DNA from 2 places in the Nocardiopsis sp. CA-288880 genome. Region 2 is predicted to be linked to the other one. Evidence: riboswitches for the same ligand, from Rfam matches in the RefSeq annotation. Region 2 holds a riboswitch; the other holds the start of a gene.
What was found. A riboswitch is a leader RNA that binds a small molecule or an ion and turns the genes downstream of it on or off. The one in region 2 is predicted to bind glycine.
Positions count from the first base shown of each region.

Region 1: it holds a riboswitch for glycine, as region 2 does, so the genes downstream of both, gcvP (aminomethyl-transferring glycine dehydrogenase) here and gcvT (glycine cleavage system aminomethyltransferase GcvT) in region 2, are expected to answer to the same signal.

Region 1 covers NZ_CP192105.1:4,995,484-5,006,867, forward strand. Annotated here, with positions in the region: gene ACQPYD_RS21775 (RecB family exonuclease) at 1-450, shown strand, start outside; gene ACQPYD_RS21780 (response regulator) at 543-1,229, shown strand; gene ACQPYD_RS21785 (threonine/serine ThrE exporter family protein) at 1,460-2,890, shown strand; gene ACQPYD_RS21790 (DUF5999 family protein) at 3,076-3,264, shown strand; gene ACQPYD_RS21795 (tetratricopeptide repeat protein) at 3,417-4,652, opposite strand; gene gcvP (aminomethyl-transferring glycine dehydrogenase) at 4,904-7,798, opposite strand; glycine riboswitch at 7,897-7,985, opposite strand; gene ACQPYD_RS21805 (MerR family transcriptional regulator) at 8,405-8,890, opposite strand; gene ACQPYD_RS21810 (bifunctional nuclease family protein) at 9,329-9,802, opposite strand; gene ACQPYD_RS21815 (FHA domain-containing protein) at 9,974-10,516, opposite strand; gene ACQPYD_RS21820 (sugar phosphate nucleotidyltransferase) at 11,137-11,384, opposite strand, start outside.
Region 2 covers NZ_CP192105.1:6,155,382-6,166,765, reverse strand. Annotated here, with positions in the region: gene ACQPYD_RS26565 (L-serine ammonia-lyase) at 1-716, opposite strand, end outside; gene glyA (serine hydroxymethyltransferase) at 796-2,064, opposite strand; gene gcvH (glycine cleavage system protein GcvH) at 2,072-2,452, opposite strand; gene gcvT (glycine cleavage system aminomethyltransferase GcvT) at 2,607-3,722, opposite strand; glycine riboswitch at 3,868-3,968, opposite strand; gene ACQPYD_RS26545 (penicillin-binding transpeptidase domain-containing protein) at 4,170-5,144, shown strand; gene ACQPYD_RS26540 (Lrp/AsnC family transcriptional regulator) at 5,161-6,186, opposite strand; gene ACQPYD_RS26535 (amidohydrolase family protein) at 6,377-7,651, shown strand; gene ACQPYD_RS26530 (AbgT family transporter) at 7,691-9,292, shown strand; gene ACQPYD_RS26525 (amidohydrolase family protein) at 9,479-10,720, shown strand; gene ACQPYD_RS26520 (3-deoxy-7-phosphoheptulonate synthase) at 10,917-11,384, opposite strand, start outside.

The DNA of each region.
Region 1 (11,384 bases), 1.2 Mb from region 2:
GAGCCCCGCGACCGCGAGATGCGCCTGGACGTGGCCCTGCCCACCGGGCTCAAACTGCGCGGCTACGTCGACCGCCTCGACGTCACCCCGACCGGGCAGATCCGGATCGTGGACTACAAGACCGGCAAGTCCCCGCACCCCAGGTTCGAGGACAAGGCCCGCTTCCAGATCTTCTTCTACGCCGTGATGATCTGGCGCGACCTCGGCGTCGTCCCCGCCCGCCTCCAGCTCGTCTACCTCGGCGGCGACGGGGCCGTGCGCTGGTACGACCCGACCGAGGACGAGCTCCGGGCCGCGGAGGAGGAGATCTCCGGCATCTGGGCCCGGATCGAGGAGGCCGGACGGACCGGCGTGTGGGCGCCCCGCAAGAGCAAGCTGTGCGGCTGGTGCGAGCACCAGGCCCTGTGCCCCGAGTTCGGCGGCACACCGCCGCCGCTGCCCACCGCCTGACCGGCCGCGGCCCGGACCCGTCCGCCGCGCCGCCGCCCGCGCCCCGAACGGCGGGGACCGGACAAGCCCCCCGATGAGGCACAATCGGCCGTGTGCCCGTCTCTGTACTGCTGGTCGACGACCAGCCCCTCGTCCGCGCCGGTTTCCGCATGATCCTGGAGTCCGCCCCGCACCTGTCGGTCGTCGGGGAGGCCTCCGACGGCCGCGAGGCGGTGCGGGCCGCCCGGACCCTGGTGCCCGACGTCGTCCTCATGGACATCCGCATGGCGGGCATGGACGGGGTCGAGGCCACCCGCCGGATCACGTCCTGGGCCCAGCCGCTGGGACACAGCGTGCGGGTCCTGGCACTGACCACCTTCGACCTGGACGAGTACGTGGTGGAGATCCTGCGCGCGGGCGCGACCGGGTTCCTCCTCAAGGACTCCCCGCCGGCCGATCTCGTGACCGCCGTGGAGGTGGTCGCGAGCGGCGCCGCGGTCGTGGCCCCACCGGTCCTGCGCCGCCTCCTGGACCGCTTCACGCCGCTGCTGCCCCCCGCAGCCGAGGAGGAGGCCCCGGCCGCGGCCCTGACCTCCCGCGAGCACGAGGTCCTGCGGCTGGTGGCGCGCGGCTGGTCCAACGCCGAGATCGCCGCCCACCTCGTCCTGGGCGAGACGACCGTCAAGTCGCACGTGGGCAGCATCCTCACCAAACTGGGACTGCGGGACCGCGTACAGGCCGTGGTCTACGCCTACGAACACGGACTCGTCAGGCCCGGACGGCCCGACGGGGACGGCTGAGGCACGGCGCCGTCCGGGCGCGCCGCGACACCGGGCCACCCGCCCCGCGGGTCCCGGCGCGTCGCTGTCGGAGTCCATCCCGCCTTGACAGGATGAGCCGGTGATCGAACTCACCGGCGCCCGCCCCTGTTCCAGGCGAACCCGACACGTCCGGACTGCGTCCCCTCTGGGGTTGTGATCGACGCGCCGACCACCACGGGGTACAGGCGGGGAGGGAACGGAGAACAGGGATGCCAAGCAAGCGGGAGCGACCGGTTCCCCCGAGTGAGGACCGCCTGCTCAGCAGGATGCGGGACTGGCGGGCGGAACACGAACGGGAACTGACCCCGGACGGCCTCGACGACAACGAGGGCGTCAACCTGCCCGACGCGAGGGCCATGGACCTGGTCCTGCGCGTCGGCGAGCTCATGCTGGCCAGCGGCGAGGGCACGGAGGCCGTCAGCGAGTCGATGCTCAGCCTCTCGGTCGCCTTCGAGCTGCCCCGGTCCGAGGTGTCGGTCACCTTCACCACGATCACCCTGTCCACCCACCCGGGCGGCGACCAGCCGCCCGTCACCGGCGAACGGGTCGTGCGCCGGCGCTCCCTGGACTACTTCCGCGTCAACGAGCTGCACACCCTGGTGCAGCAGGCCGCGCTGGGGCTGCTGGAACTGGAGGACGCCACCGCCCGGCTGTCCCAGATCCGGCGTGCCCGCATGCCGTACCCGAACTGGGTGATCGTGTTCGGGTTCGGCCTGATCGCCTCCAGCGCCAGTGTGATGATGGGCGGCGGCCTGGTCGTGGCGGCCGCCGCGTTCCTCGCCACCGTGCTGGGCGACCGGACCGCGGTGTTCCTGGCCCGGCGCGGCGTCGCCGAGTTCTACCAGATGGCCGCGGCGGCGGTGGTCGCGGCGACCATCGGCGTGGCCCTGCTCTGGGTGAGCACCACGCTGGACCTGGGACTGCAGGCCGCGGCGATCATCACCGGCAACATCATGGCCCTGCTCCCCGGGCGGCCCCTGGTGTCCAGCCTCCAGGACGGCATCAGCGGCAGCTACGTGTCGTCCGCGGCGCGCCTCCTGGAGACCTTCTTCATCCTGGGCGCGATCGTGTCGGGGGTGGGCGCCGTGGCCTACACGGCGATCCGGCTGGGCGTGCCGGTCGACCTCGACAGCCTGCCCTCGGCGGGTACCTCCCTGGAGGTCCCCGTCCTGATCGGCGCGGCGGGGATCGCGATGGCGTTCGCGATCTCGCTGGCGGTCCCGCCCCGGATGCTCCCGACGATCGGGGCCCTGGGTGTCATGATCTGGGCGATCTACGCGGGTCTGCGCTCGCTCCTGGACGTGCCGCCGGTCGTGGGCACGATGGCCGGCGCCGTCGCGGTGGGCGTCGTGGGGCACTGGCTCGCCAGACGCACGAGACGCCCGGTCCTGCCGTACCTGGTCCCGTCGATCGCGCCGCTGCTCCCGGGCAGCATCCTGTACCGGGGGCTGATCGAGATCACCCAGGGCACGGCGGTGTCGGGCCTGCTCAGCGTGGTGGAGGCGGTCATGGTGGGCCTGGCGCTGGGCGCCGGGGTCAACCTCGGCGGGGAACTGGTGCGGGCCTTCCAGCGCGGCGGGCTCGCCGGGGCGGGCATGCGCAGCCGCCCAGCGGCACGCCGAACGCGCGGCGGATACTGAAACCGTTCTGGCCGGAGCCGGACACACCGGAACCATTGCCTGCCTGCGGATATCTCACCGTGTGAGAGCGGACGACGACACCGGGACCACCACGGTGGGCCTAAACCAGAGCAAGCATGTGATGTGAGCCACTAAAGTTGGCGTCAGCTCAACGACGAGCTCTTCTGGAACGAAAGGCCTGTCCCATGTGCAGCCACCAACCCGCCTGCCCGTCCTTCGAGGACACCGACCGCGAAGCCGCACGGGTCGTCTCCAGCCACCCTGAACAGGGATGGAGCCTGCTCTGCAACGGGGTCGTCCTTTTCGACGACACCGGCGAACTGCTGCCCGACGGGGCGGTTGTCGCCCCGCACCGGCCCCGCGTGGCCGCCTGACCCCGCACACCGAGGAACACGGCCAGGGACCCGCCCCGCCCACGCACCGGAAGCGGGCGACACCGCCCGCCGCCGGCCCCGGGCCACCGCCGGCGCGGTCCCCGGCCGACGCACACCCGCCCGGAAGGCGACGAGCCCCGGGCGGTTCCGTGTCACAGGTCGGGCCAGCCCTCGGGCAGGACGTCCTCTCCCCCCATCGCCTCCCGCAGCCGGCTCCGGAAGTCGGCGTGCACGTCGGCGCCCCACACCAGGCCGCTCGGGGTGCGCAGGGCCTGCTCCATGGCGGCGCGCAGCGCGTCGGCGCGCGACTCCCCCTCCACCACCGGGAGCGCCAGCAGCGCGTGCATCCGGGTGACGACGGCGAACAGCTCCCCCGCCAGCGCCGGGGCGGTGGCCGTCGCCGCGGCCTCCTCCAGGTAGGGCTCCCACCACGGGCCCGCCCCCGCGTCCTCCGGGGCGGCGAACCCCCGGCGCAGCCGACGGCGCACCTCGTGCGCGGTCTCCGGGTCCCCGTTCCCCAGGCCCGCGCGCCAGACCCGCTCGGCGCCGTCGGGCTCCCCGCGCAGGGCGAGCAGTCCGGCGAGGAGTTCCACCGCCGAGGCCGAGGTCCCCGCGTCCGGGGCGGGCGCGTCCCGCTCCCCCTCGCCCGGGTCGACGATCGCGCCGACGTCGGCGATGGCGTGTTCGAGGTGGGCCGCCGCGCGCAGCAGGCGCAAGCCGGGGTCGTCCGCGACCGAGAGCCCCCGCTCGACGGCCGCGGAGGCGGCGCCCGGCAGCCCCCGGCCGAGCAGGCGGCCAGCCAGGTCCCGGGCCGCCTCGACGACGGTGGCCGCGTGCAGGCGGCCGATCGGGTCGGAGCCGCGCGGGAGGCGCAGGGCCGCCTCCCAGTGCTCCTCGGCCGCGCCGGGGTCCCCGCGGTCCTCCGCCGACCGCGCCAGACCGTAGTGGGCCACGGCGGCGTAGGAGGGCTCCCCCAGGTCGACGAGCCTGCGCCAGACGCCCTCGGCCTCGACGTGCTCGCCCTCCTGCTCGAGGGACAGGCCGAGGTGGTAGGCGGCGCGCGGGGCGTACCGGGGGTCGCCGGTGGCCACCGCCCCGCGGGCGGCCTCGCGGGAGGCGGGGAGGTCCCCCCGCTGGTCCTCGACCACGGCCAGGCCCAGCAGGGCGCGGGCGAGCACCCGCGGGTGCGGGTCCGCGGCGACGGCTCTGCGGTAGAGCTTGGCGGCGCGCTTGAGGTGGCCGTTCTCGGCGAGGTCCTGGGCCTGGTCGCACACGTCGGCGGCGTCCTGGGCAGAGACCGCGTCGGTCTCCCCGGTGTCCTGGGGGTCGGCGGCCGGCGGCGGGTCGGCGGGGCCAGAGCGTGCGGGATGTCCGGACGTCGTGGTCATTGCTTCCGCTTTCCATGGGGGCGGCGGGTCTCGCGGTGGGACGCGGAACCGGGTCGCCGCAACTCTAACGCGGCTCCTGCCCGGAGGCGGCGGCCCTGTGGGGATGTCGGTCCGGTGCTCGTCTCCTCACCGGACAGAGCACTTGTCCACGCGACGCCTTTACGACGTAGATTCACTTTCGGGGGCACGTGGCCCGGACACGCGGAGGGGCGCCGGTCGGCGGACCGGCGCCCCTCGTCCGTCCCGCTCGCCTACATCGCGAAGGCCTCCGGCGGCGGGCAGGAGCAGACCAGGTTGCGGTCACCGTAGGCCTGGTCGATACGGCCGACCGGCGGCCAGTACTTGTCCGTGCGCAGCGACGGCAGCGGGTACGCGGCCTCGGCGCGGGTGTAGCCGTGCTCCCACTTCTCGGCCGTGACCGCCTCGGCGGTGTGCGGGGCGTTGCGCAGGGGGTTGTCCTCGGAGTCCCACTCCCCGCCGGCCACCCGGTCGATCTCGGCGCGGATCGCGATCATCGCCTCCACGAACCGCTCCAGCTCGGCGAGGTTCTCGCTCTCGGTCGGCTCCACCATGAGGGTGCCGTTGACCGGGAAGGACATCGTCGGGGCGTGGAACCCGTAGTCCATGAGGCGCTTGGCCACGTCCTCGTTGCTGATCCCGCTGGCCTTCTGGAGCGGGCGGATGTCGATGACGCACTCGTGGGCCACCAGGCCCCCCGCGCCGGTGTAGAGGACCGGGAAGTACGGCTCCAGCCGCTTGGCCAGGTAGTTCGCGGACAGGACCGCGACCTCGGTGGCCGAGCGCAGGCCCTCCTCCCCCATCATCCGGACGTACGCCCAGGAGATGGGCAGGATGCCCGCCGAACCGAACGGCGCGGCCGACACCGGTCCCACCCCCGTGTGCGGGCCCGCCTCGGACTGGGCCGGGTGGTTGGGCAGGAAGCCGGCCAGGTGCGAGCGGACCGCGACCGGCCCCACGCCCGGGCCCCCGCCCCCGTGCGGGATGCAGAACGTCTTGTGCAGGTTGAGGTGGCTGACGTCGGCGCCGAACTCGCCCGGCTTGGCCCAGCCGAGGAGCGCGTTGAGGTTGGCGCCGTCGACGTACACCTGGCCGCCGGCCTCGTGGACCAGGCGGCACACCTCGGTGACGGTGTCCTCGTACACGCCGTGCGTGGACGGGTAGGTGACCATGATCGCGGCCAGGTCGTCCGCGTGCTCGGCGGTCTTGGCGCGCAGGTCGTCCAGGTCGACGTTGCCGTTGTCGTCGCAGGCGACGACGGCCACGCGCATGCCCGCCATCACGGCGCTCGCGGCGTTGGTGCCGTGCGCGGAGCTGGGGATGAGGCACACGTCGCGGTGGGCCTCGCCGCGCGAGCGGTGGTAGCCCCGGATGGCGAGCAGGCCGGCGAACTCGCCCTGGGACCCGGCGTTGGGCTGGAGGGACACGGCGTCGTAGCCGGTGACCTCGGCCAGCCAGGCCTCCAGGTCGCGGATCACGGTCATGCTCCCGGCGGCCTGGTCGATCGGCGCGAACGGGTGCAGGCCCGCGAACTCGGGCCAGGTGACGGGTTCCATCTCCGTGGTCGAGTTGAGCTTCATGGTGCACGAGCCCAGCGGGATCATCGTGCGGTCCAGGGCCAGGTCGCGGTCGGACAGGCGGCGCATGTAGCGCAGCAGGGAGGTCTCGCTCCGGTGGGTGTTGAACACCGGGTGCGCGAGGTAGTCGACCTCCCTGGCCAGCCCGGCGGGGAGGCGCGCGGCCTCCGGGTCCACGTCCGGGAGGCCCCTGGCGGAGCCCCGCTCGGCCTCGCCGAAGGCCGCCAGCACCGCTTCCAGGTCGGCCACGGAGGTGGTCTCGTCCACGCTCACGCCGACCGTGTTCTGGTCGACGGGGAGGAGGTTGTACCCGGCCTCCAGGGCGGTCTCCACGACGCGGGCGGCGCTGGGCACGCGCACGCGGAGGGTGTCGAAGTAGGCGGAGTGGACGATCTCGAAACCGCGCTCGATGAGGGCGTCGGCCAGCGCCGCGGTGCGGGTGTGCACCTGGCGGGCGATCGCGCGCAGGCCGTGGGGGCCGTGGTAGACCGCGTACATCCCCGCCATGACGGCCAGGAGCACCTGCGCGGTGCAGATGTTGCTGGTGGCCTTCTCGCGGCGGATGTGCTGTTCCCGGGTCTGGAGGGCGAGCCGGTAGGCGGGCTTGCCCGCGTTGTCCACCGAGACCCCGACCAGGCGGCCGGGCAGCTGGCGGCGCAGCTTCTCCCCGACGGCCATGTAGCCGGCGTGCGGGCCCCCGAAGCCGAGCGGGACGCCGAAGCGCTGGGTGGAGCCGACAGCGATGTCGGCGCCGAGGTCGCCCGGGCTGCGCAGCAGGGTCAGGGCGAGGATGTCGGCGGCCACCACCGCGAGGGCCCCGCGCTCGTGGGCCGCGGCGATGACGTCGCCCGGGTCGCGCACGGCGCCGCCGGCGCCCGGGTACTGGACGAGGACGCCGAAGGCGTCGCCCCGGGGAAGGCCCTGCGCCAGGTCGGCGACGACGACCTCGATGCCCAGGGGTTCGGCGCGGGTGCGCAGGACCTGGAGGGTCTGCGGGAAGACGTCGGCGTCGACGACGAAGACGTCGGCCTTGCTCTTGGAGGCCCGGCGGGCCAGCGTCATGGCCTCGGCCGCCGCGGTGGACTCGTCCAGCAGGGAGGCGCCCGAGACCGGCAGGCCGGTCAGGTCGCAGACCATGGTCTGGAAGTTGAGCAGGGCCTCCAGCCGGCCCTGGGAGATCTCGGGCTGGTAGGGCGTGTAGGCCGTGTACCAGGCCGGGTTCTCCATGATGTTGCGCAGGATGACCGGCGGGGTGAAGGTGCCGTAGTAGCCCTGGCCGAGCAGGGAGGTGCGCACGTCGTTGCGCGCGGCCAGGTCGCGGAGTTCGGCCAGGGCCTCGGCCTCCCCGATCGCGTCGGGGAGGGCGAGCGGGGCGCTGCTGCCGGGGCCGGTGAGGATGGACTCCGGTACGGCCGCCGCCATGAGCTCGGCGGTGGAGCCGTGGCCGACCGTCTTGAGCATCTCCTGGATCTCGGCCGGGGTGGGGCCGATGTGGCGGTCGGCGAACACCCGGGCGGGCGCGCCGGGGGTGTTCACGGGCTGATCGGGCACGGAGACCTCCTGGTGACAGGGCCGAGTCGACTCGGCGGTGTTCCTCACGGTCTCCCCCTCTGTCACCGGGCACGGACGTGCCCCGGCTTCAGAGCGGCCTCCTCCGCGCGGTCCGTGGTGCCTGAGAGGTTACTGGGGAGTATTGCCCCGTCGGCGCCCCTGTCGGGGTCTCTCCCGCGCGGTATTGACAGCCTGCTGACGCTATGTACGCATGTGGGGACAGGGCGAATTCCACCCTTCGTCCCTGTTGTGAGTACGACGGTACTCGATCATCGCCGCAGGCGCAGAGCCCGCCCACGCGTTTCGACCACCTGCGCGCAGGGGTCCGCCGCCCGTCCGGGGTCCGCGTACACCGGCGCCGTGCGGGTGCGCTCCCCGCCGCCGGCGGGGCGGCCTCGGGCGCCGGGTCCCCGTGCCCGGGGTCCCGCCGGCGGACCGGGCGGGCGGCCGCTCCCCTCCCGGTCCCCGGGCACGCCGCAGGCCCGCGGTCGCCGGGGCGCCGGCACGGTCGGACATGGGCACGACGCGGCCCGGGAACGGCTCTCGAATGCCTGCTCGCTCCGGCACGCGCGGACGACACCGGCGGATGCCCGGAGGTCCCCGGGGTCAGCCCGTCCGGCGCTCCCTGCGCCGCCTGGCGAGTTCGTCCACCGGCGGGGGCGCGGAGGGGAGCTCGGTCCGCTCCTCGTCGGGGACCACGCCCAGAGCCTCCTCCAGCTCGCGCCACACGTGGGCCAGCGCCAGGCCGAACATGCCCTGGCCGCGCTGCATGAGGTCCACGACCTCGTCGGGGGAGGTGCACTCGTAGACGCTGACGCCGTCGCTCATGAGGGTGATGCGGGCCAGATCGGGGGCGGGGCGTCCCCGCAGGTGGTCCACCGCGGTCCGGATCTGCTGCAGCGATATGCCCGTGTCCAGCAGCCGCTTGGCCACCTTGAGCATCAGGACGTCGGGCAGGCTGTACAGGGGGGCGTTCTGGGCTCCGGTGCGCACGCTCGGCTCGACCAGGCCCGTTCTCGCCCAGTAGTCGAGCTGACGGTAGGTGATCCCGGCGGCGGTACACGCCGCTGGGCCCCGATACCCGACGTCCATAGGCCGCGCCACCACGTCCTCTTCGCACAGTAGGCCCTGCTGCCCCGCTAGCCGCAGCGCGGACCGCCTGTCATGGGGATTCCGCTTGCCGCTCGCTACCGCCACGCCGACCTCCGGCTTCTCGTCCCGCGGCGGCCTCGACAGGGGATATCCACTCAGGGGATGGGTGCGCCGCGGGTTCCACTGCACTGACGGTAGGACTACCGACCGGCAGCGTCAACGACAGGGCCCGGCGCGTCGCCAAGTGCGCGCGCCGTTGGTGCCCCGGGGCCCGCCCGGAGGCGCCCTGTGCGCCTCCACGGATTTCGGCCCTGACCGCCACGGTCACTTCCCCAGCCCAATCTATCACCGGCACGTCGGACAAAGCCGCAGGTCGCAGCTGTGTCCCTTCTGCTTCCACGCTGGTCGGAGCCCACGCCGCACGGACCCCGCAGCGGTCTATTCGGCCTTCCTGCCGAAGTCCTCGGGCGAGATGTTGTCCAAGAACTCGCGGAACGCCTCGACCTGGTCCTCCTGCTCGTCCGGGATCGGCATACCGGCCTCGGCGATCACGTCCTCGTGGGCGTAGATCGGCGCACCCGTGCGTAAGGCGAGGGCGATGGAGTCGGAGGGGCGGGCGCTGACCTCCACGCCGTTGCTGAAGACCAGCTCGGCGTAGAAGATGCCGTCGCTGAGACCGGTGATGTTCACCGTGGTGAGGCCGGTGTCCAGGGCGTCCAGGACATCCCTGAACAGGTCGTGGGTGAGCGGCCTGGCCGGCGCGACGCCCTGTTGCGCCAGCGCGATCGCGGTCGCCTCCACGCCGCCGATCCAGATCGGCAGGTAGCGGTCCCCCTCGGATTCCTTGAGCAGGACTATCGGCTGGTTCGAGGGCATCTCGACCCGGACGCCGACAACCTCCATGTGCTTCACAGCGGCTCCGTCCCACGCGTCGTCATACCGGATGGGCGCTCGTCACCTGACCGCCGTCGGATTCAGGACCCGAAGGCGAAATCGGCACCCTTCGTTACAAAGCTCTCCGGCGGCGGGGGGCCGCAAACCTCATCGGCCCGCCCGCCGCCGTCGTCCGTGGTCAGCGACCCCTCAGCGGCGCGGCTTGGTCAGCAGAACCATGCGGAACTTGCCGATCTGGATCTCGTCCCCGCCACCGAGTTGGGCCTCGTCGACCGGCTCACGGTTGACGTAGGTGCCGTTGAGGCTGCCCACGTCGCGGACGCCGAACCCGTCGCCGCGGCGGAAGAACTCCACGTGGCGTCGGGACACGGTGACGTCGTCAAGGAAGATGTCACTGTTGGGATGCCGTCCGGCGGTGGTCACGTCGCTGTCCAGCAGGAAGCGGCTTCCCGCGTTGGGGCCACGCCTGACGACGAGCAGCGCCGTGCCCGGAGGCAGGGCGTCGGCGTTGGCGGGGTCGTCACCGCCCAGCTCGTCGCCGGACTCCTCCTCCTCCAGGGCCTGTATCCCCGAGATGGAGATGGTGGACGTGACGTCTCCGGCGGCGTCCCCACCCGAACCGGGTCGGGGGCCCTGCTGTTCGGCCCTGCGGACGGGGGTTCCACAGTGGGAGCAGAAACGGGCATCATCCGCAACGGCGTGACCGCACTGCGTGCAGTAAACGCTCGACATAGGTCGGCTCGGCCTCCTACCGCACGGGGCGGTGCTTGATTCGGCTGATCGGTGACACGTCCCGGGTTCCGCGCGGACACCTGGTCCACACGTCGCCCGGCACGTGGTGGGACGGTTCGCTGTCGCGGCAGCGGTGCGCCCCACACGGTCGGTCGCTAGGTCTCATCCCCCGTGTCGTACTCCTCGTCACCCCCGGTCAGGGTGTCCGCCGTTGCCGGGATACCCGGTCCGGTGGGCGACGCGGCGCTCCAGGGAACACTCGACTTTAAACCATATCCCTGTCCAGGAAGGGTTTCGCTCCTCCTCGGCCTGCCGTAGACGCCCCCGGCCGCTCGTGCGGCGCGGGGATCGGTGGACCCGGCGCCCGGGGCGCCGCCTCCACCGGTGGCCGGCCTCGGGACAGTGAAACACCTGTCCTGATGCTGATGCTCGTCCGGGGGATTTGGTTCTCGGTGAACCCCCACGGATTCGCACCGCCGCCATCGGACGGCCTCAACCTGGTGATATGTCCATTTTATCCCTCAAAAGCGCGTCCCGGGCGACCCGGAGGGCCGTGACCGCCCCGGACGCGACGCGCGGGCGGGGACGGGAGGACCGCCCTCGCCCGCGCGTCGCACCGGTCAGCCCTCGGCCCGTTCGACCACGGCCGCCCACTCGTCCAGCAGACGGTGAGCGGTGTCGGAGTCGGGACCTTCGGCCCAAAGATGGGTCACGGCCTCCGCCGTGTCCGGGAGGACGAGCGCCCAGCTGCCGTCGGACTCCAGGACGCGGACGCCGTCCGTGGTGTCCAGCTGACGGCCCCCAGCCGCCTCCACGACGGCGCGCATGACGCTCCCCTTGACCGCCCAGGGGGTGGGCACCGAACGGC
Region 2 (11,384 bases):
CCGGGGAGGCTGCCCTCGGTCATCACGCCCCGGCGCACGCACTGGCGCATCGCGGTCCAGATGACCAGGAGCTCCTCGCGGATCTGCTCGGGGGTGCGTCCGAACGCCTGCTCGTTGTCGAGCATCACCGCGCTGATCGACTTCCCCGTCTCCGCGCAGATCGCCAGCAGCTCCTCGGCACTGTCGAACGGGTGCGGGACGACGGTGACGTCGGGTGTGATCCGGTCGGCTCCGGCGGCGCGCTCGTCCACGACGAAGCCGCCGCCCACCGAGTAGTACACCTTGGAGGCCAGTTCGCCCCCGTCGGCGTCCAGGGCCGCGAACCGCATCCCGTTCGGATGGTCGGGCAGGCTCTCCCGGCGGCGGAAGTCGATGTCCACGGCCGGGTCGAAGGCCACCCGCGGCCCGTCCGGGCCGCCCAGGCACAGGGCCCGGTCGTCCCGGACCCCCTCGACGATTCCGGGGACCCCGTCCACGTCCACGTGCTCGGGGGTGTGCCCCATCAACCCCAGCACCACGGCGGTGTCGCTGCCGTGCCCCTTGCCGGTGAGCGCCAGGGATCCGTACAGCTCGGCCCGGACACGGGCGGTCCGGTCGGCCGTGCCCGCCTCGCGCAGCCCGGTGGCGAACGTGCGGGCCGCCTTCATCGGGCCGACCGTGTGCGAGCTGGACGGCCCGATGCCGATCTTGAACAGGTCGAACGCGCTGATGGCCATGGCTGTCCTCCTCGTTGAGTACAGGGCCCGGGGAGCAGAGGTGCCGTGCGGGGCCCGGGGGCCCCGCACGGCGGGCGCCCTACAGGTTGGGGTAGAGCGGGTACTTGGCGGTCAGGGCGCGGACCCTGCCGCTCAGGGCGTCGGCGTCGAACTCCGGCTTGAGCGCCTCGGCGATGACGTCGGCGACCTCGGCGAAGTCTTCGTCGCCGAACCCGCGGGTGGCCAGGGCCGGGGTGCCGATCCGCAGACCGGAGGTGACCATCGGCGGACGCGGGTCGTTGGGCACCGCGTTGCGGTTGACCGTGATCCCGATGCCGTGCAGGCGGTCCTCGGCCTCCTGGCCGTTGAGCCGGGAGTCCACCAGGTCGACCAGGACCAGGTGCACGTCCGTGCCCCCGGAGGCGACCTTGACGCCGGCCTCGGCCATGTCCGGCCGGGTGAGGCGCTCGGCGAGCAGGCGCGCACCGCTGACGGTGCGGCGCTGGCGCTCGGCGAACTCCTCGCCCGCGGCGACCTTGAACGAGACCGCCTTGGCGGCGATCACGTGCTCCAGCGGTCCGCCCTGCATGCCGGGGAACACCGCGGAGTTGATCTTCTTGCCGTACTCCGACTTCGCGAGGATCATGCCGCCGCGCGGCCCGCCCAGCGTCTTGTGCGTGGTGGTGGTGACCACGTCGGCGAACGGCACCGGGTTGGGGTGCAGCCCGGCGGCGACCAGCCCGGCGAAGTGCGCCATGTCCACCATCAGCAGGGCGCCGACGGAGTCCGCGATCTCCCGGAAGCGGGCGAAGTCCAGCTGGCGCGGGTACGCCGACCAGCCGGCGACGATCATCTTCGGCTGGTGCTCCTTGGCGAGCGCCTGGACCTCGTCGTAGTCGACGGTGCCGTCCTCGTCGCGCACGTGGTAGGCGACCGCGTTGAGGATCTTGCCGGAGTAGTTGATCCGCATGCCGTGGGTGAGGTGGCCGCCGTGGGCCAGGTCCAGGCCCAGGATGGTGTCGCCCGGCTTGAGCAGTGCGAAGTACACGGCCGTGTTGGCCTGCGCGCCCGAGTGCGGCTGCACGTTCGCGTGCTCGGCGCCGAACAGCGCCTTGGCGCGGTCGATCGCGAGCTGCTCGACGACGTCGACGTGCTCGCACCCGCCGTAGTAGCGGCGGCCGGGGTAGCCCTCGGCGTACTTGTTGGTCAGGACGGTGCCCTGTGCCTCGATCACCGCCTGGGGGGCGAAGTTCTCCGAGGCGATCATCTCCAGGGTGTCGCGCTGGCGGGCCAGCTCCGCGTCGACCGCGGCCGACACCTCGGGGTCCAGTTCGCCCAGTGTCTGGTTGAGCGTGTTGTCAGTAGCCATCGGGGGCCTACTCCTCGCCTTCGGTCAGCTTCGTGTACTCCTCGGCGGAGAGCAGCCCGGAGGGCTCCTCGGCGAGCCGGGCCCTGAACAGCCAGCCACCCTCGAAGGGGGCGGTGTTGATCGTCTCGGGCGCGTCCTCGAGGGACTCGTTGACCTCGACGACCTCGCCGCTGACCGGCGAGTAGATGTCGCTGACGGACTTGGTGGACTCCACCTCGCCGCTCGGCTCACCGGCGGTCACCTCGCTGCCGACCTCGGGCAGCTCGACGAAGACGATGTCGCCCAGGGACTCGGCGGCGAACGAGGTGATCCCGACGGTGGCGATCCCGTCCTCGACCGCGACCCACTCGTGTTTGGCCGTGTAACCCAGCTCCGTGGGAACGCTCACTTCAACTCTCCTTGGAGGTGTTCCATTTTCCTGCCGTGCACCTGTGCTGCCCGGCCCGGCCTACGCCCGGTCGCGCCCCGTGCGTGCCGGTCCCCGGTCAGGGGATCCGGCCGCGCGGGGCGCGCGGGCCTTCGGGGTGTGAAGGCCCCTGCTGCTACGGCTGCCGCTTGTAGAACGGCAGCTCGACCACGTCGACGTCCTCGCCCCTTCCGCGCACGTCCACGGTGAACGCGCCGGTCGAGGTGTCGAGGTCGCCGTCCACGTAGGCCATGGCGATGGGGCGGCCCAGGGTGGGGGAGGGCGCGCCGCTGGTGAGGGTTCCGACGGTCTCGCCGTCGCGGAGGACGTCCTGGCCCTTGCGCAGCGGGCGGCGCCCGCGCGCGACGAGGCCGACGAGGCGGCGGGGTCGGGCGGTGCGGGAGGCCTCCTCCAGGGCGCCGCGGCCCACGAAGTCGCCCTCCTTCTCGAACTTGACCACGCGGCCCAGCCCGGCGTCGAAGGGGGTGAGCTCCGCGGTGAGCTCCTGCCCGTACAGCGGCATCCCGGCCTCCATGCGGAGGGTGTCGCGGGCCGACAGCCCGGCCGGGACGAGCCCGTGCCGTTCGCCCTCGGCCATCAGGGCGTCCCAGACCAAGGGGGCCTTCGCGGCGGGCCGGACGAAGATCTCGAAGCCGTCCTCGCCGGTGTACCCGGTGCGCGCGAGCAGGACGGGCTGGCCGGCGACGGTGTGCTCGTACCCCGCGTAGTAGCGGATGCCGTCCAGGTCCGCGTCGGTGAGCGGCGCGAGGATCTCGACCGCGCGCGGCCCCTGGATCGCGATCAGGGAGTGGTCGGCGGACTCGTCCGCCACCTCGACGTCGAAGCCCTCGGCGCGTTCGGCCAGCGCGGCGGCGACCACGGGCGCGTTGGCGGCGTTGGCCACGACGAGGTACTCCTCCTCGCCCAGCCGGTAGACGATGAGGTCGTCCAGGACGCCGCCCCCGGCGTCGGTGATCATGGTGTAGCGGGCGCGGCCGACCTTGACCCGGGACAGGTGGCCGACCAGGGCGAAGTCGAGGGCTTCGGCGGCCTGCGGGCCGGTGAGGCGGATCTCGCCCATGTGGGAGAGGTCGAAGAGTCCGGCGGCCTCGCGGACCGCCTTGTGCTCGGCGGTCTCGCTGCCGTAGCGCAGCGGCATGAGCCATCCGGCGAAGTCGACCAGCGTGGCGCCGGCCTTCTCGTGGACCTCGCGGAGCGCGGTGGCGCGCGGCGCTGATGCGGGATCGGACATGGGCACTCCCGAGAGGATGGGCGTCGTGTCGTGCAGAGGCGTTGCCATCCTCCCCCTCTGTCATCTGTGCCTGAGAGCTTCGCCGCGCGCTCGGCGTGGCTTGCACCTTCGGCGAGGGACGCTGGTCCCTGCTTTCCAGAGTGGTCTCGCCCGTACGGTCCGCTGTGCCTGAGAGGTTGTCGTGGGGAGGGATTGCTCCTTCGGCGGCCCGAGATGGCTACGCGGGCACTCTCCCGTACGGGGTCAGCAACACGTTCAGCCTAGCAGCGGGCGCACACGGCCCCCAAAGGTGCCCGGGCCGGTGCGGGAGCCGGGGGCGGGGCGCGGCACGGGTCCCCGGGGGGAGCTGCCGCCCGGTCGCGGGAGTCGGGCCGAACCCGTCGCGGAGGGGGGCTCCGGGGGTTAGCGTGAGCCGGGGACGGACTTCCTGCGTGGGAGGGATGACGGGTGCGAGCGGACGGGAACCGGGAGACGGGCGGACGGGCGCGGGCGGAGCGCCGAGGGAAGCGGCGGCCGGCGGCCGTGCACGGCACGGCGGTGCTGGCCGCGGCGTGCGTCCTCGGGCTGACCGCGGGCAGCGGGTGCGCGCAGGGCGGCGGCGGTGGCGGGCCGGAGGCGCCGTCCGAGGGCCGGCTGGAGGCGAGTGCGCAGGAGCGGCGGGGCGACGTGGCCGCGGTGGAGCGCCAGGACCTGGAGTCGGTGTTCGCCGAGGCCGGGGTGGAGGGCACGTTCGTGCTCCACGACACCCGTGCCAGGGAGTCGACCCTCGTCGGGGCGGAGGCGGCCTACGAGCGCGCGGTGCCCGCGTCCACGTTCAAGCTGGCCAACACCCTGATCGGCCTGGAGACGGGCGCGGTGTCGGGACTGGACGAGGTGCTGCCCCACGGCGGCGGGCAGCAGCCCGTCGAGGCGTGGGAACAGGACATGTCCCTGAGGGAGGCGTTCCCCGCCTCGAACTTCCCCGTCTACCAGGAGCTGGCCCGCAGGGTGGGGCACGAGCGGATGGCGGCCTGGGTGGACCGCTTCGACTACGGGAACCGGGACGTCGGCGGCGAGGACGTGGAGGACCGGTTCTGGCTGGACGGTCCGCTGGAGATCTCCGCCGTCGAGCAGACCGAGTTCCTGGCCTCGCTGGCCCGTTCGGAGCTGCCGGTGGACGCGGCCCACCAGGAGGCGCTGCGCGAGATCGCCCTCGTGGAGGAGGGCAGCGGTCATACGCTCTTCGCCAAGAGCGGCTGGGCGGTGGACGTCGATCCGGCCCCCGGCTGGTGGGTCGGCTGGGTGGAGCGCGGGGAGGACCTGTACACGTTCGCCCTGCGCATCGAGATGGACGACGACGCGAACGCGGAGCTGCGGGAGCCCCTGGCCCGGGAGCTGCTGGTGGAGCTGGGCGCGCTGCCGGGCGGGGCCGCCGGGGACTGATCCGGGCGCGCCGCCGTCAGGGGGACCCGGCCGGGAGCAGCTGGACGGGGACCGAGCGGGTGAAGCGCTGCTCGGCGTCCATCACCCCGCCCATGAACTTGAAGGTGCGCAGGGTCATCCGCCGGTCCGCGATGCGCAGGCCGGGCAGCTCCTCCAGGAGCTGGCGCTCCACCCGGGTCAGGTCGGGGGCGTCGCGCAGCCACAGGATGAAGAGGGTGTTCTCGGGCCCGGCGATGGTGGTGCACAGGCGTACTTCGGGGATGCGCTCGCCCAGGTCGCTGGCGCCCTCCAGGACGCGGGGGTCGACGGTCCCCCAGAGGGTGGCGGCCGCGTGCCAGCCCATGCGGGCGCGGGAGATGTCGCAGCGCAGCCCGACGAGCGACTGGCGCAGGAGCCGGTTGACGCGCCGCGCGGCGGTCGTGGGCGCGATGTCGAGGCGTTCGGCGATGTGCTGGTACCCGAGGCGCGCGTCGACGCACAGCAGGTCGATGATCCGCTGGTCGAGGGGGGTGACGCGCTCGTCGCCCGGCCCGGGCCCCCGCACGGGGGAGAGGGCCCGCAGCCGGCGCCGCTGCTGCGGGGACAGGGCGCGGACCTGCCACAGGTAGGCCTCCCGGGGCACCTCCGTCACGACGTGCACCCGGTAGGACACCACGTCGGGGAAGCCGCCGACCCAGTTGAGCAGGTAGTCGGCCAGCCCCGCGCCGGGGACCACGGTGAGCATCAGCTGGTGCGACCCGGCCACGAACTGGATGCTGAGGGTGTCCCGGTCCTGTGCCAGGGCGGCGGCCACCCGTTCGACGGTGCCGTTGCGGCAGCTGAGTTCGACGTAGGACAGGTTGCGCCGCGCCATCACGCGCTGCCGCGGGAAGACGGCGATCCTCGCCAGCCCCTCCTCCTCCAACCGCCTCCACCTGCGCGCGAGCGTGGTCGGGTCCGCCTCCAGGATCGGCGACAGCTCGGACCAGGACGCGCGGGGCGCCATCTGCAGGGCGTTGACCAGCGACAGGTCGAACTCGTTGGGTGTGGTGGATTCCTGCATCAGCGACCTCGAAAAACTCTTTTCCGGCGATCTGGGCATCTTAGGGGCGGCTGAGCGTAGGTTTTCGCACAGCCGTCAAACGGCTCTGAGCTGCGTATTTCCAGAATGTTAACCATGGCCGGAGCAGTGATTTCGCATTGTGGAATCAATGGTCCGAGGCCTGGCGAGGAGAAGGGTGAAGGTGGCGCCGATGGCTTCGGAGGACACCGCTGTCGTCTTTCGCAACGGGACGGTCGTGGACGCGACCGGCGCCGGACCGCGCGAGGACTGGGTGGTCGTGGCCCGCGGCGGCCGCATCGACTGGATGGGGCCCGCCGCCGACGCGCCCGAGATCACCGCGCCGCACCGGGAGATCGACGCCCGCGGCGGCACCGTCCTTCCTGGGTTCGTCGACGCCCACGTGCACATGACCATGGGGGGCGACGGCATGAACCCCGCCGCGTTCCTCCACCAGCCGCCGCACTACGGCTACTACACGGCCATCCCCCGGCTGCGCGCCACCCTCGACGCCGGCGTGACCAGCGTCCGCGACCTCGCGGGCCTCGACCTCGCCGTGGTCCGCGCGGTCGAGGAGGGCATCGTCGCCGGACCCCGCATCATCACCGCCTACCGCGCGCTCGGGCCCACCGGCGGCCACGGCGACTTCCGCACCTGCTGCGGGTTCGACTTCGGCACAGCCCTGGGCCCCGGCGGCGCGGTGTCCATCAACACCGACGGCGCCGCCGAGGCCCTGCGCGGCACCCGCGAGGTCATGCGCAACGGCGCCGGGGTCGTCAAGGTCATGGCCGGCGGGGGCGTGTGGAGCCCCCAGGACACCCCCTGGCACGACGGGCTCAACATCGAGGAGATGACGGTCGTCGTCCGCGAGGCCGCCGCGCACGGGATCCCGGTCGCCGCCCACGCCCAGAGCGCCCGCAGCATCCGCAACGCGCTCGCCGCCGGTGTCACGAGCATCGAGCACGGCTACGAGATCGACGCCGAGGGCATCGAGGCGATGCTCCGCGACGGAGCCTTCCTCGTCCCCACCCTCGCCACCGCCACCACGCCGCCCGACCCCGCGAAGTCGGCGGGCTACGCGGTGGAGAAGAAGCTCAGGCTCCAGGAGCACCTCGGCGAGAACATCTCCGCCGCCGTGGCCGCCGGGGTGCGCGTCGCCCTGGGCACCGACTCCGGCATCTTCCCGCACGGCCGCAACCTCCACGAGCTGGCCCTGCTCGTCGAGCACGGCATGACCCCCATGGGCGCGATCCTCGCCGGGACCCGCGAGGCCGCGGAGCTCCTCGGCGTCGCCGACCGGGTCGGCACCCTCCAGGTCGGCAAGTGCGCGGACATCGTCGTCTGCGCCGGCGACCCCCTGGAGGACATCACGCTGCCGGGAGACCCGGCCAACATCACGGTGGTCGTCAAGGACGGCGTCGTCCACAAGGACACCACCGCCCCCGGCCGGCCGCCGGCCGCCGCCTGAGCCCCCCAGACCCCGCCCCCATCCCCCCGTGAGGTGACCATGACCACGCAGAGCCCGAAGAAGGGCGCGGCCGGCGGTGGGACCGCCCAGGAGCGCCCCGGCCTCCTCGCGCGCTCCCTCGACGGCATCGAGCGCGTCGGCAACAAGATCCCCGACCCCTTCGTCCTCTTCCTGATCCTCTTCGCGATCATCGCGGTCCTGTCGACGGTCATGTCGCTCAGCGGGGCCACGGTCGAGGTGCCCGGGAGCGAGGACGGCGCCCAGCCCGTCAGGAGCTTCTTCTCCGCCGAGGGCATCACCTGGCTGACCACGTCCCTGGTCACCAACTTCGTGTCGTTCCCGCCGCTCGGCGTCGTGCTGACCGTCCTGCTCGGCGTCGGCGTGGCCGAGCGGACCGGGCTGCTCACCGCGCTGGTGCGGCGCGCCTTCGGCGGCGCCCCCCGCTGGCTGCTGCCCTACGTGGCCTCGTTCGTCGCGGTCTCCGGCAGCATCATGAGCGACGCGGCCATGGTGGTCGTCCCGCCGCTGGCCGCCATGGTGTTCAAGGCCGCCGGGCGGCACCCGGTGGCGGGCCTGCTCGGCGCCTACGCGGCGGCCACGGCCGCGTTCAGCTGCAGCCCCTTCGTCACCAGCACCGACGCGCTGCTCTCGGGCGTCACCAACGCCGCCGCCGAACCGCTGGGCCTGGGCACCTACGTCAGCCCGATCTCCAACTACTACATCACCCTCGCCATCGCGCTCATCCTCAGCTTCGCCGCGGGGTTCATGATCGACCGCGTCCTGGAGCCGTCCCTGGTCCGCCGGGGGATCACCCGCGACAAGGTCCGGGCCGAGGCGGGAACCGAGGAGTCCGAGGCCAAGGTCATGGACCCGAACCTCACCGACACCGAGCGGCGCGGCCTGCGCCGGGCCGGGGCGGCCCTGCTGCTGACCGCCGCGGCGGTCCTCGCCCTGTGCCTGCCCCCGGGGGCGCCGATGCGCAACGAGGACGGCGCCTTCCTGCCGGAGTCCCCGCTGCTCAGCTCCGTGGTCTTCATCGTCTTCCTGGTGCTCCTCCTCCCCGGCGTCACCTACGGCGTCGTGACCGGGAGCATCCGCAAGGGGGCGGACCTGGCCCTCGTGATGGGCCAGACGGTCAAGGAGATGTCGCCGTTCATCGTGCTGGCCTTCGTGATGGCGCAGTTCCTGGCGCTGTTCAACTGGACCAACATGTCCAGCTGGATCGCCATCCAGGGGGCCGAGGGCCTGGAGGCGACCGGGTTCACGGGCTTCGGCGCGATCCTGTGCTTCATCCTCCTGGCGTTCATGGTGAACCTGTTCATCATCTCCGGGTCGGCGATGTGGGCGCTGCTCGCGTCGGTCTTCGTGCCGATGTTCGCGCTGCTCGGCTACGAGCCCGGGTTCATCCAGGCCGCCTTCCGTATCGGCGACTCGACCTCGAACGTCCTGTCACCGCTCAGCCCGTACCTGGTGATCATGCTGGGGTTCCTGCGCGCCTACGAGCCCAGGGCGGGCATCGGCACCGTGATCGCCCGGTGCCTCCCCTTCACGGTCGTGTTCACCGTCCTGTGGATCGGCGTGCTGGCCGTGTTCTACTTCGGCGGCCTCCCCGTCGGCCCCGGGATGGACGTGCGCATCTGATCCGACCGCCCGGCCGGGGCCCGCGTCCGCGGGCCCCGGCCCCGCACGTCCCGGGCGCTCCGCGCCGGGGACGCACGCCGCCGCACCACCCCACCGCCGCACCGCGCGGCGCCGCCCGCACCGTCCGCACCACCGCACCACCGCACCGCGCGGCGCCGCCGCGCAGCACCGACGTGAGGAGTCGTCATGACCGGCACCAGGACCCTGTACCGAGACCTGACCCTGATCGACGGGACCGGGGCCCGCCCGGTCGCCGACGCCGCCGTGCTGGTCGAGGACGGCACGGTCGCCTACGCCGGCCCCGCGGCCGGGGCCCCGGAGGCCGACGGAGCGACGGAGATCGTGTCCCTGGGCGGGCGCACCGTCCTGCCCGGGTTCATCGACACCCATGTGCACCTCGGCGTGGCCGACGGCCGGGCGCTGGCGACCAACCACGCCGACATCCCGCTGAGCCTGCACGCGCTGGAGACCGCCGAGCGCATGCGGGTCACCCTGGCGGCGGGCGTGACCGGGGTGCGCGACCTGGGCGGGGCCGACGCCGGCTTCCGCACCGCGCAGGAGAGCGGGCTCGTGCCCGGCCCGCGCATGCGTGTGGCGCTGCGGTTGATGAGCCACACGGGCGGCCACGCCGACTTCACGCTCCCCTCGGGCCACGACCCCCACGCGCACGGGCTGTCGGTGACCGAGATCGTCGACTCCCCCCAGGAGGCGCGGGTGGCCGCGCGGCGGCTCATGCGCGACGGCGCGGACGTCATCAAGGTGTGCGCCACGGGCGGGGTGTCGAGCCCCTCGGACACCCCCGACGACGAGGGGCTGACGACGGAGGAGATCGCGGTCGTCGTCGAGGAGACCGCCCGCCACGGGGGCCGGCCGGTCGCCGCCCACGCGCAGGGCGCCGCGGGCATCCGCAACGCGGTCCTGGGCGGGGCGGCCAGCATCGAGCACGGCTACCTGGTGGACGACGAGGGCATCGACCTGATGCTGGAGCGGGGGACCTTCCTGGTCCCGACGCTGTCCACCTTCGACTTCGAGGACCGCGTCCACCTGATGACGAGGAAGGCGGTGGAGACCAAGCGCGCCCTCGCCGAGCGCACCTTCGAGCGGATCACCGAGGCCGTGCGGCGGGGCGTGAGGGTCGCCATGGGCACGGACGCGGGCATCTCCGAGCACGGGCGCAACCTGAACGAGCTGCGCCACCTGGTGTCGGTCGGGATGAGCCCCATGGACGCGATCGTGGCGGGCACCCGCAACGCCGCCGAACTGCTCGGTACGGCGGACCGGGTGGGGACCGTGGAGGCGGGCAAGCTCGCCGACCTGGTCGTGTGCGACGGCGACCCGCTCGCCGACGTCGCCCTGCTCGGGGACCCGGGGCGCGTGGTGATGGTGGTGCAGGGCGGCCGGGTCGTGAAGGACATCCGGGCCGCCTGAGGGCCGGTCGGCGGGCGGCCCCGGACACCGTGCGGAGCAGCGGGGCGGGGCACGCCGGAGGTCCGCCCCGGACCGGCGGCCGGTTCCGACCGCGGAACCGGCCGCCTCCGTCGCGGGGCGGGGCGTGCCCGCGGACGGCGTCCGCCGGGCCCGTCCGTCCCGGACGGGCGCCCCGCCCCGGGGCGCCCCGGGTACGTCAGGCGGCGTTCTCGCGGCGCTTGCGCACGGCCTCGGCCAGCTGGTTCAGCACCTCGCCGGTGGTCTCCCACCCCATGCACTTGTCGGTGATCGACTGGCCGTAGGTGAGGTCGGCGGGGTCGCCGAGCTTCTGGGCGCCCTCGACGATGAAGCTCTCCAGCATGACGCCGATGACGCCCTTCTGGCCCGCGGCGACCTGGGCCGCGATCGCGGAGGCCACGCCCGGCTGGCGCTTGTGGTCCTTGCCGCTGTTGGCGTGGCTGGCGTCGATCATGAGGCGCCGGGGCAGGCCCGCGTCCTCGATGACGTCGAGGGCGGCCCCGACCGGCGCCGTGTCGAAGTTGGGGCCGCTGCGGCCGCCGCGCAGGATCACGTGGCAGTCCGGGTTCCCCTCCGTGACGACGACCGACCCGGCCCCGGCCGGGTCGACGCCGAAGAAGGTGTGCGAGGCGGAGGCCGCGCCGAC